One region of the Cedecea sp. NFIX57 genome, then DNA from elsewhere that is predicted to be linked to it. Evidence: riboswitches for the same ligand, from Rfam matches in the RefSeq annotation. Region 1 holds a riboswitch; the other holds the start of a gene.
The links. A riboswitch is a leader RNA that binds a small molecule or an ion and turns the genes downstream of it on or off. The one in region 1 is predicted to bind thiamine pyrophosphate.
Positions count from the first base shown of each region.

Region 1 (5,197 bases):
TCCAGCAGTAAAACGGGCTGCTGACGAACCAGGCAGCGGGCGAGGGCGACGCGCTGCCGTTGGCCGCCGGAAAGCTGAGACGGCAGGCGATCCAGCATGTCAGTTAACCCCACGCGTTCCACTATCTCTATCAGCCGCTGCTTCTGGGCTTCATCAAGTTTCATTCCCGGATGCATGCCCAGGGCGATATTTTGCCGGACGGTCAAATGGCTAAACAGATTATTTTCCTGGAAAAGCATGGAAACCGGGCGGGCTGAAGGCGGTGTCCGCGTGTGATCCACGCCGGCGATGACGATGCCGCCGCTGGCAGGCGGCAGGAACCCGGCGACCAGGCTCAGCAACGTACTTTTCCCTGCGCCGCTTGGCCCCAGGATGGCGATTCGTTCTCCCGCCGCAACCTTCAGGGAAAAGCGCATGGGTAAGTGCTGGTACAGCCAGGTTACATCAGTCAGAGTTAGCATCTTGCCCCGGAAGTTTTTCAATCAAGGTAAACAGCATAAAACAAAGCAGCAGCAGGAGCAGCGCTGTGACCGCGCCGTCCTGGCTGCGGTAAGAGCCGATCTGCTGATACAGCCAGAAGGGCAGGGTTCTAAAGTCTTCGTTACCGAACAGCGCCACTACGCCAAAATCGCCAATCGACAACACGCAGGCAAAGGCCAGCGCCTGAGCTATTGGGCGTTTCAGCGCTTTTAACTCAATGAATCGCAGGCGATTAAAGCCGCTGATATCCAGCGACTGGCAAAGCTGTGTATAGCGTTCCGCTACGTCTCGCATGGGGTTTTCGAGCACTTTCAGGGCATAAGGAATCGCCATCAGCGCATTGGTAAAAATAACAATTCCGTCGGCAGATTGTGGCAGGCCCACGGTGTTGTTTAGCAGCAGGAAGAAGCCAGTGGCGAGGACGATGCCCGGCATCGCCAGAATCAACATGCCGCTAAGTTCAATGGCCTGCCCGGCGAAGCGTTGGTTACGAAGCCGAAGTTCACGCGAGCTCCAAAGCAGCATCAGCGTTAGCGTCACGCTGATAAGCCCGGCGGCAATGGCAATTCTCAGTGAAGTCCAGAGCGCGTTCCACAGGGCAGGCTGCCGCAGCACGCTGCCCATGCTGCCGTTAATCCCGTCGACCATCACCGCCAGCAGCGGTGGGAGAAGCAGCAGCAGGGCGAGCAGAATAAGCAGGCCATCGCTAAGTTTTCGGCGCAGAGAATCCTGAGGATCCCGCCACCCCTGAAGCTGGCTGACGCCGACGGGAATAGCCTTACTTAACTTCTGGCTCAACAACACCAGGCCAAGGCAGCACGCCATTTGCAGCAGGGCCAGCAATGCCGCTTTGGCGGGATCGTAGTCGTAGCTTAATGCCTGAAAGATGGCCAGTTCGATGGTTGTTGCCTGCGGGCCTCCACCCAAGGAAAGCACGGTGGCGAAGCTCGCGAAGCAAAGCATAAAAATCAGAGCACCAACCGGGAGTATTTGTCGGCGCAGCCAGGGCCATTCGACAAAACGGAAGAAATGCCAGCCCTGCATTCCCAGCTGTGCCGCCAACTGGCGCTGTTCCGAAGGGATATTGTTCAGCGCCTGCAGCAGAAGGCGGGTCGCCATCGGCATGTTAAAGAAGACGTGCGCCAGCAGAATGCCCTGCAGGCCATAAGGGGAAAAGTGCCATTCAAAGCCGAGCCAGCCGCAGAGCGTTGCCAGCCAGCCTTCTCGCCCATAAACGGAAAGAATGCCGAAGACGGCAACCAGTACCGGCAGTACCAGCGTCATGGCGCAAAGCCGAAGTAGCGCCAGTCGGCCAGGGAAGCGGCGGCGGTAGAGCGCGCGGGCTAAAAAGATTGCCGGGAAAACGGAAAGTGCCGCAGAAAGAAACGCCTGCCAGAAGGAGAAGCGCAGGACGTGCCAAAGATAGCCGTCCTGCAAGATGGCGAAGACATCCGTCTGCGGAGCGTTAAGCCACAGCGCCAGAAAAGCCGCCAGGGCTACCGCCACGACCAGCGTCGCGGCAAATAGCCCTGGATACAGCCAGCCTGGTATTAGTGGCTGACGGCGCGTTGCCATTCATTGATCCATGCTGCGCGGTGAGTAGCTACCTGCTGAGGGGGGAATTCCAGCGTGGTTTGCGGCTTCACCAGGCTGTCGAAGCCAGCAGGTAACGCTACGTTAGTCACCGGGTACATCCAGTTGCCGGTAGCAATGGTGTTCTGGAAACCTGGTGTGGCGATGAATTTGATAAATTTCTCGGCGAGTTCAGGCTGTTTGCTGTTCGCCAGTCTGCCCGCCACTTCAACCTGCAGGTAATGCCCTTCGCTGAAATCCGCGGCGGCGTAGTTGTCTTTCTTTTCTTCAATGATGTGGTAGGCCGGGGAGGTGGTATAGCTCAGCACCAGGTCGGCTTCCCCTTTCAGGAACAAGCCGTAAGCTTCGCTCCAGCCTTTAGTGACGGTGACGGTTTTCTTCGCCAGCTTTTGCCAGGCTTCGGGGGCTTTATCGCCGTACACTTTTTGCATCCACAGCAGCAGGCCAAGCCCTGGGGTGCTGGTGCGTGGATCTTCGTAAATGACCTTCCATTTTTGATCGCTTTCAACCAACTCTTTCAGGCTTTTTGGCGGGTTTTTTAGCTTGTTCTTGTCGTATACGAAAGCAAAGTAGCCGTAATCGTAAGGCACGAAGGTGCTGTTTTTCCAGCCGCCAGGCACCTGAAGGGTGGCGTTTTCGACGTTAGAGGGGGCAAACAGTTTGGTTTGCGTGGCGGCTTCTACCAGATTGTTGTCCAGCCCCAGCACGACGTCTGCTTTGCTGTTCTTGCCTTCCATGCGTACGCGGTTCAGCAGAGAAACGCCGTCTTCAAGCGCCACAAATTTCAGCTCGCAGTTACAGTCGGCCTCAAAGGCTTTTTTCACCGCCGGGCCAGGGCCCCAGTCGGCGGCGAACGAGTCGTAGGTGTAGACGGTTAATACAGGTTTAGCGAAAACGGGCATGGCGGCCAGCGCCAGCAGCGGCAGAAACTTTTTGAACACTTTGCACCTCAGTAAAAGGGGGCAAAGGAATTGAGTTGATCGTCTCAAATCCCTTCGCCGGCGTTATCCGGATCAGGTTCGACGGGTATTATCTCAGCGCGGACAAACTGTCCTGGCACCCCGTTGAGCAGGAAGGATTCTACTGATTTCCTTTGGGTTACGGAAGTAATGTTACGAAAGCGTTATGGGCCCGGTGGGGCAAACCAGGCGGACTTGAAATCAAACCAGCCTAGCGTGTTCATCCGTACCCCGCGCATACTGCGCTGGCCTTCAATGCGCAACCAATGATGAATCAATGGGATAACGTCATTTCGCTCCAGCATTTGCTTGCACCATTCCGGCAGGGCCAGCGTTTTGCTGTGCCAGCGATGAGCATCGCCCTGCCAGTCGATGGGGATGCATTTTTGAATCAGCGGGACTTCATACAGCTGGGCAAACAGGGAGTATTCCAACGGCACGGTGAAGTTCACGCTGTTCAGCCAGATGTCGCTCTCGGCCTCACCCTGATGCCACTCCGCATAATCTATCTCCTGCACAATCAGCTTCACGCCCTGCTCAGCCAGTAATTCGGTCATGATGCTGCTGATCACCCGATGCTCTACGTGATCGCGGTAGTAGGTGAGCGTAATGCTCTCCAGCCCGGCAGGTTTAGCCAGCAACGGCCCGGGGCGCGAATGGTGCCAGCGCGGGAGTAAACCATAGGCCGGGAACCAGTATTGTTGATACTGCTCGGTCGCGCGGTAGATAAGGTTGACCGGGGAGAGAATATGCCCAATCCACTGGCGAACGTCTTCATTGACGCCGAGGCTGGAGCGGCTGTCGAACAGCAGGTAGTAGCAGCCTTCTTCCGGGCGGCTTTCAACGGCTTTTTCGCTGTCCGGCATGCCCTGGAGCTGCACGCCGCAGCTCGACTCTTCACCCACTTCGGGCAGGACCCAGAAGTTAACCTCGTCAATCAGCGCCCGAAAGCCAAAGTAATCATCAAAGGCGTGGATCTTTAGCTGGTTGCGGTTGTTCCGCGCCACGGAATAGGGGCCCGTGCCGATGGGCTGGCTGGCGAAATTTGTCATCGTTGTCCATTCCCGCGGCAGGATCATGGCGTTCACGCTGCCCAATAGCCACGGCAGCCAGTCATCCGGCTGGCTAAGATGGATATCCAGTGTCCAGATAGTCGGCGAGGTGATTTGTGTGATATGGGCAAAAAGCGGCAGGGCGTTGATGCGCTGCAGGGAAGAGATGATATCGAGCATGTCCAGCTCGCGGCCGTGATGGAAATGGATGCCGGGGCGCAGGAAGAAACGCCAGCGTAATGGGGAAATTTGCTGCCAATGGTGAGCAATATCCGCTTCGAGTTCCCCATTTTCCTCATTTATTCGCGTCAGGCCGCTAAAAATCTGGCGGGCGATGTGGGTTTCGGAACGACGCAGCGCCGAACCGGGCAGCAGATTTAGCAGCGGGCGATAGTAAAGGACACGCAGAATATGTCTGCCCTGGCGAAAGCTGCGGCCTAAATGAGAGATGAGCATCTGGCGGACAGCGGCTTTGTCGCCGACGATTTGGACTAGCTGATCGATACGATCTTGCTCCAGCAGATCTTCCGCCCTCTGCTGCTGAAGCGCCAGCCCGGTATAAAGAAAAGTGAGCTGCGAGCGCTTGCCTCGTCCGGCTTCCGCCTGCCAGCTTAGCCAGCCCTTTTCCTGCATCGCATTAAGCAGCGTACGCATATGGCGGCGGGAACAGCTCAGCAAATCCGCTAAATCATTCAGCGTGGTTTCCTGAGGTTTGCCTTCGCAGCATTGCCACAGGCGGATGAATTGTTGTTGCAGGCGTGACGAAGACATAAAAGAGGAACTCCAGGCGGAAACTCATCAATTTAACTTTCCCTATATTACGCCAATAATCATCCTCGATGAAGCGAGGAGGTGTTTATGAAGCGGTCATCACCTGCGAAGTTTTTCCAACAGTACTTTGCCGCAACACAGTTTGTTTGTTCTGGATGGCTGGCTCGCCTGACGGTGGAGCAAAGACTAAGGATGCTCGAAGACTTGATGCAGTGGGAGGTTACAACCCCGATGCCCGAGAACGCCAACGCGCCGACTCATGTGTGACTGAGTATTGGTGCTTTTCACCGGCCAGCAGCTGTTTACTGCTGGCTTTTTTCGTTTAATCTTTACGCATTTAAC
Region 1 covers NZ_FXAS01000012.1:119,358-124,554, forward strand. Annotated here, with positions in the region: gene thiQ (thiamine ABC transporter ATP-binding protein ThiQ) at 1-461, opposite strand, end outside; gene thiP (thiamine/thiamine pyrophosphate ABC transporter permease ThiP) at 445-2,055, opposite strand; gene thiB (thiamine ABC transporter substrate binding subunit) at 2,031-3,014, opposite strand; TPP riboswitch at 3,046-3,147, opposite strand; gene sgrR (HTH-type transcriptional regulator SgrR) at 3,197-4,855, opposite strand; gene sgrT (glucose uptake inhibitor SgrT) at 4,943-5,122, shown strand.

Region 2 (5,197 bases), on a different contig from region 1:
ATCACGTATGCCAGCTCGCCTTCCGGATCGGGAATCGGCAGCTTTTGAACATCGGCCAGGCTTTGAATCGGGGAGCTAAAGCGTGGGCCTTCACCGGCTTCAAAGTACAACCCAAGCCCCATCGCGTCCGGGATGGTCAGAATGTCCGAGAAGAGGATCGCCGCATCAAGCGCATAACGGCGCAGCGGTTGCAGGGTGACTTCGCAGGCCAGCTCAGCATTTTTGCACAGCGACATAAAGTCACCTGCCTGAGCGCGCGTCGCCTTATATTCCGGCAAATAACGCCCTGCCTGGCGCATCATCCACACCGGGGTGACATCTACCGGCAAGCGCTGCAGGGCGCGCAGGTAACGATCGTTCTTCAGTTCAGTCATTTTTACCTTTCCTTTAGCTGTATCGCCGCAGTCTATCATTCATAGTCCGCGCGACACAGGGCGACGGTATCTTCAATTAAGCGGCGTGCTACGGTGCCCGGCGGCGGTAATAGCGGCAGTTGGTCATAGCGATACCAGCCCGCATCCAGCAGTTCTTTCGGGTCAATTTTGATTTCGCCGCTGTGGTAATCCGCCATAAAGGCGGTCATTAGCGACTGCGGGAACGGCCAGGGCTGGGAAGTCACGTAGCGCAGGTTTTTCACCTGAATACTGCTCTCTTCCATGACTTCGCGCGCTACCGCCTGCTCCAGCGTTTCGCCGACTTCGACAAATCCGGCCAGCACGGTGTAAACGCCGTTGCGATGCCGCGTGTGCTGAGCCAGCAGGATATGATCGTCCTTACGGATAGCGACAATAATGCAGGGGGCAATTTGCGGGTAATACCGTTCCCGGCAGTGCCCACAAAGCATCGCCCATTCACTTTTGCTGAAATGCATTTCATGGCCGCAGTAACCGCAATACTTATGCGAGCGATAAAACTCGGCCAGTTGAACGCCTCGCCCGGCCAGTTGGAACAGGCCCACATCGCGATCAAGGAGCTGGCGCAGCGAGCCCATGTCCGAACGGCGGTTTTCACGAATCAGCCAGACGGGTTCACCTTCCCACTCACCGATATCCAGAGCCCGGCTGCCCACAAGCTGAAATTCTTCCGCGCTGCCGTGAGGTAAGTCACCCTGTGGCAACCATATTTTTTGCTCATGGCTGACTATCCACCAACCATGATCTAAGTTTTGAATAACACGTTCCATAACCTGGTGCACATCCCCGTGTTCACTGATATAAACAATTAGTTTTTACTTTTTTGGGTTAGTTTGCGTTCAATCTTTTAACTCACGGAGTCTCAATCATGCTGAACCAGTTAGCCAATCTGACTGAGCGCGTTGGTGGTAGTAATGAGTTAGTTGACCATTGGCTGCAGGCCCGTAAGCACCTGTTGGTCGCCTATTACAACATGGTCGGGATCAAGCCTAACAAGGAATCGCACACCGCGCTCGACGAAAAAGCGTTAGACAATTTTTGCCACGGCCTGGTGGATTACCTCTCTTCCGGTCATTTCAGTATCTACGAGCGAATCATCAGCAACCTGGAAGGCAGTAGCCCGCTGCTAAGCGCAGCTCAGCTCTACCCTCAACTGGAAGCCAACACCCAGCAAATCATGGACCTCTACGACTCCCACCTGGAAAACGCCATCGACCGCGACAGTTGGGTCGAGTTTCAGCAGGCGCTGTCGGAGATTGGCGAGTGCCTGGAGTCCCGCTTCACCCTTGAAGATAAACTAGTCCTCCTGGCTATTGATAACAACCTCGACGGCAGCGCCAGCGATCCTGCCGGGCTGGCAAGTCCGGCTTGAGTTGTTAGCTATTAACGAGTAATTTACAACTTTCCCACCGCAAGGTGGGATCATTCTTGTCGGAGTGCCGAGTGCGTTAAGCACCGGCTGAGACCGTTAATTCGGGATCCGCGGAACCTGATCAGGTTAGAACCTGCGAAGGGAACAAGAGTAATTCTGTCTTTGGGTACACCCGTTTTCGGGCGATCCATATCCATTACTCCTTCCGTTGTCCTGACAAGCCATATCCTGACTAAACCTGGAATGAGCTATGTCTGCATCTGAAAACAAACCTGGCCGTCGTGAACAACGCGCCGCCGCCCAACACTTTATCAACACGCTTGAAGGTACCGCCTTCCCTAACTCCAGACGCATCTATCTGACCGGGTCACGCGAAGATATCCGCATCCCGATGCGCGAAATCCAGCTCAGCCCAACGCTCACCGGTGGGAGCAAAGATGCCCCGCAATATCAGCCGAACGACGCGGTGCCCGTCTACGATACCTCCGGTCCTTATGGCGATCCCGACATCTCAATAAACGTGTTACACGGGCTATCTCCCCTACGCAGCGCCTGGATTGCCGACCGGCGTGACAGCGAAGCACTGGATGAACGCAGCTCCGCTTACACAAAAGCGCGTCTTGCCGACGACGGCCTGGACGAATTGCGCTTTGAAACTCAGTCCAAACCTCGCCGGGCAATAGCCGGACAATGCGTCACCCAGTTGCATTACGCCCGCAAAGGGCTTGTCACCCCGGAGATGGAATTCATCGCCATTCGCGAAAATATGGGGCGCGAGCGTATTCGTGATGCCGTCCTGCGCCACCAGCATCCCGGCGAAGGGTTTGGGGCCCGCCTGCCGGAAAACATCACGCCGGAGTTTGTCCGCGATGAAGTCGCCGCCGGGCGAGCAATTATTCCCGCCAATATCAACCACCCGGAATCAGAGCCGATGATTATCGGCCGCAATTTCCTGGTGAAGGTCAATGCCAATATCGGCAACTCGGCGGTGACCTCCTCCATTGAAGAAGAGGTGGAGAAGCTGGTGTGGGCCACTCGCTGGGGGGCAGACACGGTGATGGACCTCTCCACCGGCCGCTATATTCACGAAACACGGGAATGGATCCTGCGTAACAGCCCGGTGCCCATCGGCACGGTGCCCATCTACCAGGCACTGGAGAAGGCGAACGGTATCGCTGAAGACCTGAGCTGGGAGATGTTCCGCGACACGCTGCTGGAGCAGGCAGAGCAAGGCGTGGATTACTTCACCATTCATGCGGGCGTGCTGCTTCGCTATGTCCCGATGACCGCGAAGCGCCTGACAGGAATTGTGTCGCGCGGTGGATCAATTATGGCGAAGTGGTGCCTGTCCCACCATCAGGAAAACTTCCTGTATCAGCACTTCCGTGAAATCTGCGAAATCTGCGCCGCCTATGACGTTTCCCTTTCTCTGGGCGATGGCTTACGTCCGGGCTCCATCCAGGATGCCAACGACGAAGCTCAGTTTGCCGAACTGCATACGCTGGGCGAGTTGACCAAAATTGCCTGGGAGTACGATGTCCAGGTGATGATTGAAGGCCCGGGGCATGTGCCGATGCAGATGATTCGCCGCAACATGACCGAAGAACTGGAGCATTGTCACGAAGCACCTTTCTACACCCTTGGTCCGCTCACGACCGATATCGCGCCGGGCTATGACCACTTCACCTCCGGCATTGGCGCCGCCATGATTGGCTGGTTTGGCTGTGCGATGCTTTGCTACGTCACGCCGAAAGAGCACCTCGGCCTGCCGAACAAAGAGGACGTTAAGCAGGGGCTGATCACTTACAAGATTGCCGCTCACGCCGCGGACCTGGCCAAAGGGCATCCGGGCGCGCAAATACGCGACAACGCGATGTCCAAAGCACGCTTTGAATTCCGCTGGGAAGATCAGTTCAACCTGGCGCTCGACCCCTTCACCGCCCGCGCTTACCACGATGAAACCCTGCCGCAGGAATCCGGCAAAGTCGCGCATTTCTGTTCCATGTGCGGCCCGAAGTTTTGCTCTATGAAGATCACCCAGGAAGTGCGCGACTACGCCGCAAAACAGGCGAGAGATGCTGGCATGGAAGATATGTCTCAGCACTTCCGCGCCCGGGGCGGTGAAATTTATCTCAGACAAGAGGAAGCATAATGTCCAGACTCATTTTCCCAGCCACGTCACGCAGGCTGGGCCTTTATCCGGTCGTCGACAGCGTGGAGTGGATCGAACGCCTCCTCGGGGCGGGCGTCAAAACCATCCAGCTCCGCATTAAAGATAAACGCGATGCAGACGTTGAAGCTGACGTCATCGCCGCCATTGCGCTGGGCGAACGCTACAACGCTCGCCTGTTCATCAACGACTACTGGCGACTGGCCATCAAACACGGTGCTTATGGCGTACATCTCGGCCAGGAAGATATGGATGTCGCCAACCTGGCGGCAATAAGCGAAGCCGGGCTTCGGCTGGGGCTTTCAACCCACGACAACATGGAAATGGATCGCGCCTTAAGCGCGAACCCGTCCTACATTGCGCTGGGCCATGTCTTCCCTACCCAAACCAAGCAAATGCCCTCCTCCCCGCAGGGGCTGAATAAGCTGGCAGAACATATCCAGACGCTGGGTGATTATTCCACCGTCGCCATCGGCGGGATAAGCATCGATCGTGTGCCTGCCGTGTTAGCCACCGGCGTGGGCAGCGTCGCCGTCGTCAGCGCCATTACGCAGGCTCCCGACTGGCGTATCGCCACGGCGAAGCTACTCGAACTGGCAGGAACCGGCGATGAATGATGCGGATTTTATGCGCTACAGCCGCCAGTTGCTGCTGGAAGACGTGGCGATTGAAGGGCAGGAAAAACTGCTGTCCAGCACGGCGCTGATCGTCGGTCTGGGTGGCTTAGGTTCACCCGCCGCGCTGTATCTCGCCGCCGCTGGCGTAGGCAAGCTTATCGTCGCGGACGATGACAAGGTGCATATCAGCAATCTCCAGCGCCAGATCCTGTTCACTTCAGAAGATATTGAGCGCCCGAAATCCTCCGCAGCCCACCAGTATTTGCAGCGCCTGAACCCCGGCGTAAAAATTGTTCCTCTGGCAGAGAGGCTGACGGGTACTTCTCTGACAGAAGCCGTGCGCGAGGCCGACGTGGTGCTGGACTGCAGCGACAATATAGCAACCCGCCAGGCGGTCAACACCGCCTGCGTAGCCTCGAATACACCTCTTATCACCGCCAGCGCCGTCGGTTTTGGCGGCCAGATGATGGTCCTGATGCCGCCCTGGGAACACGGCTGCTACCGCTGTGTCTGGCCTGACGAGAGTGAACCCGAACGCAACTGCCGCACCTCCGGCATCATTGGCCCGGTCGTGGGCGTGATGGGTACCCTTCAGGCGCTGGAAGCCATTAAATTGCTGACCGGC
Region 2 covers NZ_FXAS01000041.1:17,968-23,164, reverse strand. Annotated here, with positions in the region: gene hemE (uroporphyrinogen decarboxylase) at 1-374, opposite strand, end outside; gene nudC (NAD(+) diphosphatase) at 410-1,183, opposite strand; gene B9Y90_RS22875 (Rsd/AlgQ family anti-sigma factor) at 1,282-1,785, shown strand; TPP riboswitch at 1,836-1,946, shown strand; gene thiC (phosphomethylpyrimidine synthase ThiC) at 2,036-3,937, shown strand; gene thiE (thiamine phosphate synthase) at 3,937-4,572, shown strand; gene B9Y90_RS22860 (HesA/MoeB/ThiF family protein) at 4,565-5,197, shown strand, end outside.
Region 2: linked by a shared signal. The riboswitch ahead of thiC (phosphomethylpyrimidine synthase ThiC) and the one ahead of thiB (thiamine ABC transporter substrate binding subunit) in region 1 are both predicted to bind thiamine pyrophosphate.